One region of the Streptomyces albidicamelliae genome, then DNA from elsewhere that is predicted to be linked to it. Evidence: riboswitches for the same ligand, from Rfam matches in the RefSeq annotation. Region 1 holds a riboswitch; each other region holds the start of a gene.
What was found. A riboswitch is a leader RNA that binds a small molecule or an ion and turns the genes downstream of it on or off. The one in region 1 is predicted to bind S-adenosylmethionine.
Positions count from the first base shown of each region.

Region 1 (3,268 bases):
TTCTTGTCGGGCCTGCGGCATGAATGCAGGGCCCGTGACCCGAAGGCCACGGCCGTGTTCCCCAACTCTACCGCGCTCAATCACGCAGAATTGCCCCCTCCGCTTCTCTCACGGAGGGGGCAATCCGATGAACCATGCGTAACCGCTGTTACCGAAGGTAATGATCGGTCATCCGGTCAGCAGCCGCCGGCCACCGCGGGAATGATCGAAACACCCGCGCCGTCGGGCGTGGCCGTCTGCAGGCCCTGCTCGAAACGCACGTCGTCGTCGTTGACGTAGACGTTCACGAAACGGCGCAGCTTGCCCTGGTCGTCCAGCACCCGGGCGGCGATCCCGGTGTGGTTCTTCTCCAGGCTCTCGATGACCTCGGCGAGGTTCGCGCCCTCGGCGCTGACCTCGGCCTGGCCGCCGGTGTAGGTGCGCAGGATGGTCGGGATGCGAACGGTCACGCTCATGCGAGGCCAGCCTCTCGGAAGGAGTCCAGGGTCGGGCGGATGGTGGCGGTCAGGCCGGTGCCGGCCACCGCGTCGAGGGTCTTCAGGCCGTCGCCGGTGTTGAGGACGACCGTCGTCTTGGCCGGGTCCAGCACGCCGTCCTTGAGCAGCTTCCGGGTGACGCCGACGGTCACGCCGCCCGCCGTCTCCGCGAAGATGCCCTCGGTGCGCGCCAGCAGCTTGATGGCGTCGACGACCTCGGCGTCCGTCACGTCCTCCACGGCGCCGCCGGTGCGGCGCGCGATGTCGAGGACGTAGGGGCCGTCGGCCGGGTTGCCGATGGCCAGCGACTTGGCGATGGTGTTCGGCTTCTGCGGGCGGACCACGTCGTGGCCGGCCTTGAAGGCGGTGGACACCGGCGAGCAGCCCTCGGCCTGCGCGCCGAAGATCTTGTACGGCCGGTCCTCGACCAGACCGAGCTTGATCAGCTCCTGGAGACCCTTGTCGATCTTCGTGAGCTGGGAGCCCGACGCGATCGGGACCACGATCTGGTCCGGGAGGCGCCAGCCGAGCTGCTCGCAGATCTCGTAGGCGAGGGTCTTGGAGCCCTCCGCGTAGTACGGCCGCAGGTTGACGTTGACGAAGCCCCAGCCCTCGCCGGCCGGGTCGCCGATCAGCTCGGAGCAGAAGCGGTTCACGTCGTCGTAGTTGCCCTCGATGCCGACGAGCTCACCGCCGTACACCGCGGCCATGACGATCTTGCCCTGCTCCAGGTCGTGCGGGATGAACACGCAGGAGCGGAAGCCGGCCCGGGCGGCGGCGGCGCCGACGGCACCGGCCAGGTTGCCCGTGGAGGAGCAGGAGAGCGTGGTGAAGCCGAACGCGCGGGCGGCCTCCAGGGCCTGGGCGACGACCCGGTCCTTGAAGGAGTGCGTCGGGTTGCCGGAGTCGTCCTTCACGAACAGGCCGCCGGTGACGCCGAGCTCGCGGGCGAGGTTGTCGGCCTTGACGAGCTTCGTCCAGCCCGGGTTGAGATTGGGCTTGTCGGCCACGTCGGCGGGGACGGGCAGCAGCGGCGCGTACCGCCAGATGTTCGCGGGACCGGCCTCGATGCGCCGGCGTAGTTCCTCGGTGTCGTACGCGGAGAAGTCGTAGGCGATCTCCAGCGGCCCGAAACACTCCTCGCAGGCGAAGACCGGTCCGAGGGGTACCCGGTGTCCGCATTCGCGACAGCTCAGGGCAGCGGCGGGACCGAGGTCGACGGCGGGATCACTGGTGCTTGCGACAGTCTGCACAGCCATGGAGGCGAGGCCCTTTCTCCTCATCTTCCTCACGACGCACTTCGCCGTGAGACGGATTTGGCACCTTCCCTAGCCGGGAGCCTCGCGGAGACGATCAGAACTGATCTACGAGTACCGACTGGAGGGTTGCCGGGGCTTCATCGGGCCGTTTCCCTCTGCCCCTCTGGATGAGCGGTATGTGGTTGTCGACGCCGGTGACCTCCGACATGCGATGGTCATCGGCGTTGTTCAAGACTGTAACCGAAGGCCAGGACAGTTGAGATAGTCGTCCGAACCGCGAGACAACGTGAGGAGCAGCAGACCGTGCTGGAAGAAGTCGAGCGCTGGCTGGCCACCCGCTCCTGGTCCGTGACCGATCGCCCGCTCCACCGGATCCTGGCCGCCAAGCAGCGGACGGGTCAGACGGTCAGCGTCGTGCTGCCCGCACTCGACGAGGAGGCGACGGTCGGCGACATCGTCGCGGTGATCCGCCACGACCTCGTCGAGCAGGTACCGCTGGTCGACGAGATCGTCGTGGTCGACTCCGGCTCCACCGACCGCACCTCCGAGGTCGCCGCCGCCGCGGGCGCCCGGGTCGTCCACCGCGACGACATCCTGCCCCGCCTCCCGGCCGTCCCCGGCAAGGGCGAGGTGCTGTGGCGCTCGCTCCTGGTGACCGGCGGGGACATCGTCTGCTTCATCGACGCGGACCTGCGCGAGTTCTCCTCCGACTTCGTCTCCGGGATCGTCGGCCCGCTGCTCACCGACCCCGGGGTCGACCTCGTCAAGGGCATGTACGACCGCCCGCTCGGCGGCGCGGCCGGGCAGGGCGGCCGGGTCACCGAGCTGATGGCCCGCCCGCTGCTGAACATGCACTGGCCGCAGCTCGCGGGTTTCGTGCAGCCGCTGGGCGGCGAGTACGCGGCCCGCCGCTCGCTGCTGGAGCGGCTGCCGTTCCCCGTCGGCTACGGCGTGGAGCTGGGGATGCTGGTGGACGCCCTGCACCTGGTGGGACTCGACGCGCTGGCCCAGGTGGACGTCGGGGTGCGCAAGCACCGCCACCAGGACGGCCAGGCGCTGGGCCGCATGGCCGCCGCCATCTACCGCACCGCCCAGCTGCGGCTGGCCCGGGGACACCTGGTGCGGCCGTCCCTGACCCAGTTCGAGCGGGGCGAGGACGGTTTCCGGCCGCGCACCTATTCGGTGGACACCGAGGAACGGCCCCCCATGGTGGAGGTCGCGGAATACGCGGCACGCCGGGTGGCCTGAGCGGGGCCGGCCGTGCGGGCACGCCGGAAGAACGGCTGTATACAGCCCCCTTCCGGGGCGGAGCGTACGTTTGAGCGTTTCCGGGCCGGGCTAGGTTGAGGCGTATGGCTTCCACGCACGGCGCTGAGGTGCTGGTCGCGTCCAATCGCGGCCCGGTTTCGTACACGGTGGACGACGACTCGGGCGGCGCGCTGCGCGCCCGGCGCGGCGGCGGCGGGCTGGTCTCCGGCCTGTCGGCGATCGGGCCGGACACGAACGCGGTGTGGGTGTGCGCCGCGCTCGGCG
Region 1 covers NZ_CP106795.1:4,642,337-4,645,604, reverse strand. The annotation lists gene N8I86_RS21410 (MoaD/ThiS family protein) at 177-455, opposite strand; gene thrC (threonine synthase) at 452-1,735, opposite strand; SAM riboswitch class I at 1,753-1,909, opposite strand; gene N8I86_RS21400 (glucosyl-3-phosphoglycerate synthase) at 2,039-2,983, shown strand; gene N8I86_RS21395 (alpha,alpha-trehalose-phosphate synthase (UDP-forming)) at 3,088-3,268, shown strand, end outside.

Region 2 (3,268 bases), 2.1 Mb from region 1:
GTCCGGGTCAGCGCGGTCGCCTCCAGGGCCCGCACGATCCCGAAGTCGATGACCCGGGGCCCGTCCGGGGCGAGCAGGATGTTGGACGGCTTCAGGTCCCGGTGGATCAGACCCTTGGCGTGGATGGCCGCCAGCGCCTCGGCGAGCGCCGCCGCGAGCACGCGGACCGCCGGCTCGGGCAGCGCCCCGTGGTCCAGGACGGCGTCCCGCAGATTCGGGCCCGGCACGAACTCCGTCGCCATCCACGGCCGTTCGGCCTCCGTGTCGGCGTCGACGACCCGGGCCGTGAAGGTTCCCTCGCCGCCGACGGTCCGCGCGGCCCGCACCTCGTGCCTGAACCGCGCCCGGAAGGTGCGGTCCTCGGCGTGCTCGTGGCGTACGACCTTCACCGCGAGCCGCAGGCCGGTGCGGGACTCGGCGAGGTAGACCTCGCCCATGCCGCCGGACCCGAGTCGGCGCAGGACGTCGTACGGGCCGATCCGTGCCGGGCCGGTTGCGCGCGACTGCACTTCGCACTCTCCCCCGATCGAACTGCTGTCGGGGGGAGTCTATTTGGCCCGGTGGAGCTTCACACCGCCGGGACGCAGCGGCCGTCCTCCGTGCGGTAGCGCCACTTCGCGCCGTCGCGGACCAGCTCCTTCACGGCGCTCACGAACCGCGCCACGTGCTCGTCCGGGGTGCCCGCCCCGAAGCTGACGCGGATGGCGTTCAGGGACTTCTCCCCCGGGGCCGCCTCGGGGGCGCCGCACTCGCCCTGGGTCTGCGGGTCGCTGCCCAGCAGGGTGCGGACCAGCGGGTGGGCGCAGAAGAGGCCGTCGCGGACGCCGATGCCGTACTCGGCGGACAGGGCCGCGGCGAAGTGGGAGCTGTTCCAGCCCTCGACCACGAAGGAGAGGACGCCGACGCGCGGGGCGTCGTCGCCGAAGAGGGACAGGATCCGCACCTCGGGCACCTCGGCGAGGCCCTCGCGGACCGTGCGGACGAGGTGCTGCTCGCGGGCGACGAGGGTGTCCCAGCCGGCCTCCGTGAGCGCCTTGCAGGCCGAGGCGATGGAGTAGGCGCCGATGACGTTCGGGGAGCCGGCCTCGTGGCGGGCGGCGCTCTCGTGCCACTCCACGTCCACTCCCCCGTCGGTGCGCCGGGTGACCTTGCGGCTGGCGCCGCCGCCCGCGAGGTACGGCTCGGCCGCCCGCAGCCAGTCGGCGCGGCCGGCCAGCACACCGGAGCCGAAGGGGGCGTACAGCTTGTGCCCGGAGAAGGCGACCCAGTCGACGTCCAGTTCACGGAGGTCCACCGGGTGGTGCGGGGCGAGCTGGGCGGCGTCGAGGACGATCCGGGCGCCGTGCGCGTGGGCGGCGGCGGCCAGCTCGCGCACCGGCCACAGCTCACCGGTGACGTTGGAGGCGCCGGTGACGCAGACCAGGGCCGGGCCGTGCGGGTCGCGGTCGGCGAGGGCACGCTCGAGGGTCTCGACGGCCTGGCGAGGGGTGCGCGGCGCGTCGAGGAAGCTGACCCGGGCGTCCTGCCAGGGCAGCAGGGAGGCGTGGTGCTCGGTCTCGAAGACGAAGACCTGGCAGTCGGCGGGCAGGGCGCGGGCCAGCAGGTTCAGCGAGTCGGTGGTCGACCGGGTGAACACCACCTGGTCGTCCGCGCGGCAGCCGAGGAAGGCGGCGACGGTCCCGCGGGCGTTCTCGAACAGGTCGGTGGAGAGCTGGGAGAGGTAGCCGGCGCCGCGGTGGACGCTGCCGTAGTACGGCGCGTAGGCGGCGACGTCGTCCCAGACGCGCTGGAGCGCGGGGGCGCTGGCCGCGTAGTCCAGTGCGGCGTAGGCGACTTCACCGCCCGTCACGAGGGGGACGGTGACATCACGGCCCAGAACGGGCAGCGGGGCACAGACGGTCTGGTCGGCGGCAGCGGTGGAGACGGACATGGTGAACTCCCGTGGGCATGGGGCGTCGCCGCGCGAGCGGGTACGGCTCGAGCGCGGTGAAGGGGGAAAGGGGGATGCGGAGGCGGGGCTCTGCGGCCCTATCGCATTCGCTTGCTCACGGAAGGCTCCTCGGACGACCAGGACCCCTGGTGTGCGAGGGGTCCGCGCTTGCCGTGGACCTTGCTGTCCACGACCTGGTCTTCACCCGGGGCACCCCGCCACGGACGGAGGGTTGCCGGACAGTCGGCCGGGGCCTCATGACTGTCACTCATGACCTGATCCAACATCCTGCCACACGGCCCTCGGCGCGCAAGGCGCGGTCCACCATGCGGACCGCGCCCCGCGTGCGCGCCGGCCGGGCTCAGGTGTTGCTCGCTGCCACCCAGCGCTCCAGCGACCGCTTGGCCGCGCCCGAGTCGATCGACTCCCGGGCCTCGGCCATGCCGGCGCGCAGCTGGTCGGCGAGGGGCGCGTCCGTCGGCCGGAGGGCGGCGAGCGCGGCGGCCGAGTTCAGCAGCACGGCGTCCCGCACCGGGCCCTGCTCGCCGTCCAGCAGCCGACGGGCCACCGCCGCGTTGTAGACGGCGTCGGCGCCGCGCAGGGCCTCCACGGGGACCAGCTCGATGCCGACGTCACGGGGGTCGAACGTCTCCTCGGTGACCTTGCCGTCCCGGACCACCCACACCTTGGAGGTGGCGGTGACGGTCAGCTCGTCCAGGCCGTCGTCGCCGCGGAAGACCAGCGCGGAGTTGCCGCGCTCGGCGAGGACACCGGCGACGATCGGCGCCATCCGCGGGTCGGCGACCCCGACGGCCTGCGCGCGCACCTTGGCCGGGTTGGTCAGCGGGCCGAGCACGTTGAACGTCGTCCGGATGCCCAACTGCCCGCGCGCGGCGGCCACGTGGCGCAGCGAGGGGTGGAACTTCACCGCGAAGCAGATGGTGATGCCGGCTTCCTGGGCGACCTCGGCGACCCGCTTCGGGGTCAGGTTCAGGTTGATGCCGAGCTTCTCCAGGACGTCGGAGGAGCCGGAGGCGGAGGACGCGGCACGGTTGCCGTGCTTGACGACCTGCGCGCCGGTGCCGGCGACGACGATCGAGGACATGGTGGAGATGTTCACGGTCTTGGCGCCGTCGCCGCCGGTGCCGACGATGTCGACGGCCGGCCCGGGCACCTCGATCACGTTGGCGTGCTCGTACATCGTCCGGACGAGTCCGGTGATCTCCTGGACCGTCTCGCCCTTGGCCCGCAGCGCGACCATGAATCCGGCGATCTGCGCGTCGGTCGCCTCGCCTCGCATGATCAGGTCCATCGCCCACGCGGTCTCGTCGGCGGAGA
Region 2 covers NZ_CP106795.1:2,579,105-2,582,372, forward strand. The annotation lists gene N8I86_RS11970 (serine/threonine-protein kinase) at 1-509, opposite strand, end outside; gene N8I86_RS11975 (aminotransferase class V-fold PLP-dependent enzyme) at 569-1,930, opposite strand; SAM riboswitch class IV at 2,090-2,206, opposite strand; gene trpD (anthranilate phosphoribosyltransferase) at 2,292-3,268, opposite strand, start outside.
Region 2: another riboswitch for S-adenosylmethionine. It lies ahead of N8I86_RS11975 (aminotransferase class V-fold PLP-dependent enzyme); the one in region 1 lies ahead of thrC (threonine synthase).

Region 3 (3,268 bases), 3.6 Mb from region 1:
ACTCCGGTCTGCTCGGCGGATACCGGCGTGAGCTCGGCTGGGGCAGGGGAAGGACGCTCGGCGCCCGCACCGCGGTCGGACCGGAGTATCCGGACTGACCAGGGCCTGGATCGTCGCAGGATCCAGGCCCGGACTCCTGTACAAGGCCGAGGACGCCGGACACCGACCCCGAGGAACGACTTGTCGCACGCAGCTCGTCGGCGCGTCATCCACGCCGACTCGCCACCGTCGCCGCGCCGCGACGGTTGCAGTGGGAAACGTGTGGTGACCGTGTCGAGGCCGGCCGCCGTCCCATCGGGGTGTCCGCGATGCGGGACGGCCCTCTTGACGCCGATGTCGGTCGGATCGACACTCACTGAGGGAATCCTAGTGAATAGGTAGGGAAATTATGAGGCGCTTGGAGCCGGTCACCGTCCGAGTGGGCCGTTCGCCTCTTCTGACCTCCCGCCGTCACATCGATCTGCTGCGTGTCTGCAGCGCTGTCAACCCCCAGGGCTGAGCCGCGCCCATCCCGCACCGGAGACGCCCTCGGCCGTCGTGCCGTCCGGTGCGTACGGGAGAGCTCCGCTCCCTCACCCGACGTCGCTTCCGCCGCGCGTACGTCCGCGCCCGCTCCCGGGGAGAGTCATGACTGTCACACCGCTGGCCGCCCACGCCGCCGACCGACCCGCGCCCGCCTTCCGGGGCCGGATCGGCCGGGACGCGCGCAGCGGCCACTACGCCGTTCCGGGCCGCTACCGCCTCCATCTGTCGACCGCCTGTCCCGGCGGCCTGCGCATCGCCGTCGCCCACAGCCTGCTCGGCCTGGACACCGTCTGTCCGGCGACCCACCTGCCCGCGGTCCCCGACTGCCCCGAGGGCGGCCACTCCGTCCTGCGTCCGTTGTACGAGGCCAGCGCCCACCGGTACCCCGGTCCGGCCATCGCGCCGGTGCTCAGCGACGACTGGTCCGGGCGGATCGTCAGCACCCACGCCCCGGACATCATGCGCGACCTCGACCGCCGGTTTGGCGGCGACCGCCCCTCGCTCTACCCGTGCGGCGCGGAGTCGGAGGTCGAGGCCGTCGAGCGGATGTGCGCTCAGGGCATCGAACAGGCCGCGCAGCGCGCCGGATCGGCCGGTGGCGCGCCGGTGGAACGTGACAGGGCACTTGGCATGCTGCTCGAAACGATGGGCGCCCTGGAACGCCGGCTCGAAGGACGCACATACCTGATCCGCGGCGAGATCACCGCCGCCGACGTCGAGTTGTGGGTCGCCCTGGTCCAGCTCGACACCGTCCACCGCAACCACCTCGACGCCTCCGCCGTCCAGCGCATCGCCGGCCACCCGGCCCTGTGGGCCTACGCCCGCCGGCTCGCCGCCCCCCCGGCGTTCGGCGGCCACCTCGACCTCGACGGCATCGAGCGCCGTCACCACGCCCGCTGCCAGGGCCTGGAGGCCGCCGGAGCAGCCGTCCAGATCCTGGACTGGGCAACACACGCGGCCCGTTAGCCGTTCCACCTGGTGGACCGGCGTTGACATTCGTTCGGGCAGTTGTCTTAACTACGGCCAAGAACGGTCATGAGTGTCAGCGACAAGCCCTGGCTTGCTGACCGGCAACCCTCGCGCCGCGGTGGGGTGCCCCAGGTGACGACCGGACCGAAGACGTTTCGGTAAGCGCGAGGCCCACCGGGCCGGAACAGTGATGGTGACGCCATGTACGCAGCTCCCAGGACGGCCACGCGCCGCTCCCAGGACTGCGTACAGCCGTACCCGAACCTCCTCGTCGCCGATCGCGCCGTCGATCTGCTTCGCGTGAACAGCGCACTGTGTACCGCACCGGGCTGTGCCCGCTGTCGGGGCTGACACCTCCCCACAGCCCCCGCACTCCCTGACGAACACCGCCCCCGCGGTGTGCCGTTGTCCTCCCCACCCCGGTACCTCGCCGTCGTGTGCGCCCCCGCATGCCGCGCTTCCGGGGCGTACGCACCCAGCCGGAGCCCACCATGAGTGAACCCCCTGGCGCCACCGTCGCCCTCCCCGAGGCGCCGACCGCCGACCATCCATCGAAAGCCCTCACCGCCCAGCGAGTTCTGCCGCTCCGGCGCCCCGGACGCTGGATCGCCACCGCGGTAGTGCTCGTCCTGGTCGCCCAGTTCGTGCACGGACTGGTCTCCAACCCCTTCTACCAGTGGGACCGCTGGGGCTACTGGTTCCTGCGCCCCACCATCCTCGACGGCCTGCTCATCACCCTCGAAGTCACCGCCTACAGCGCGGTGCTCGGCCTGATCGGCGGCATTGTGCTCGCCCTGGCCCGGCTGTCGAGGAGCCCCGTGCTGCGCGCGGTCAGCTGGACCTACGTCTGGGCGCTGCGCTCCATCCCGCTCATCGTGGTACTGATCTTCCTCTACAACTTCAGTGCCCTGTACAAGACGTTGAGCGTCGGCATTCCCTTCGGCCCGGCCTTCTTCTCCTTCGACGAGTCGAAGCTCGCCACCGACATGGTCGTCGCCGTGATCGGCCTCAGCCTCAACGAGGCCGCCTACGCGGCCGAGGTCGTACGCGGCGGCATCCTCTCCGTCGACCAGGGCCAGCACGAGGCGGCCGCGGCACTCGGTCTGCCGAAGGGATACCAGTTCCGCAGAATCGTCTTTCCGCAGGCGCTGCGCTCGATCATCCCGAACTACGTCAACCAGCTCATCGGCCTGATCAAGGGCACCTCGCTGGTCTTCTACGTCTCCCTGCTCGACCTGTTCGGCTCCGCGCAGACCATGGGCTCCACCTATCCCGGCGACATCGTGCCGCTGCTGCTGGTCGTCACCGTCTGGTACCTGATCCTGACCAGCGTCGTCTCCGTCATCCAGTTCTACGTCGAGCGGCACTACGCCCGCGGTGCCACCCGCGGCCTGCCGCCGACACCGCTGCAGAAGCTCCGCACCGGGCTCACCGACCTGCGGGCCCGCATCCGCCGGGAGGCCGCCGTATGACCGCCAAGACGCTCGGAGCCCTGGCGGACGTCGCGGCCGCCACCGTCGAGGTCCACGACGTGCACAAGTGGTACGGCACCCACCGGGTACTGGACGGCGTCGACCTGACCGTCCGCCCCGGCGAGGTAACCGTCATCCTCGGCCCGTCCGGCTCCGGCAAGTCCACCCTGCTGCGGGTCATCAACCACCTGGAGAAGCCCGAGATCGGCTACGTCAGCGTCAACGGCGAGCCGATCGGCGTGAAGCGGCAGGGCGAGAGGCTGAAGGAGCTGAGCGAGCGCGCCATCCTCACCCAGCGCGGA
Region 3 covers NZ_CP106795.1:1,037,095-1,040,362, reverse strand. The annotation lists gene N8I86_RS05005 (4Fe-4S dicluster domain-containing protein) at 1-98, shown strand, start outside; gene N8I86_RS38970 (putative leader peptide) at 389-499, shown strand; gene N8I86_RS05000 (glutathione S-transferase C-terminal domain-containing protein) at 628-1,491, shown strand; SAM riboswitch class IV at 1,557-1,665, shown strand; gene N8I86_RS04995 (amino acid ABC transporter permease) at 1,986-2,966, shown strand; gene N8I86_RS04990 (amino acid ABC transporter ATP-binding protein) at 2,963-3,268, shown strand, end outside.
Region 3: another riboswitch for S-adenosylmethionine. It lies ahead of N8I86_RS04995 (amino acid ABC transporter permease); the one in region 1 lies ahead of thrC (threonine synthase).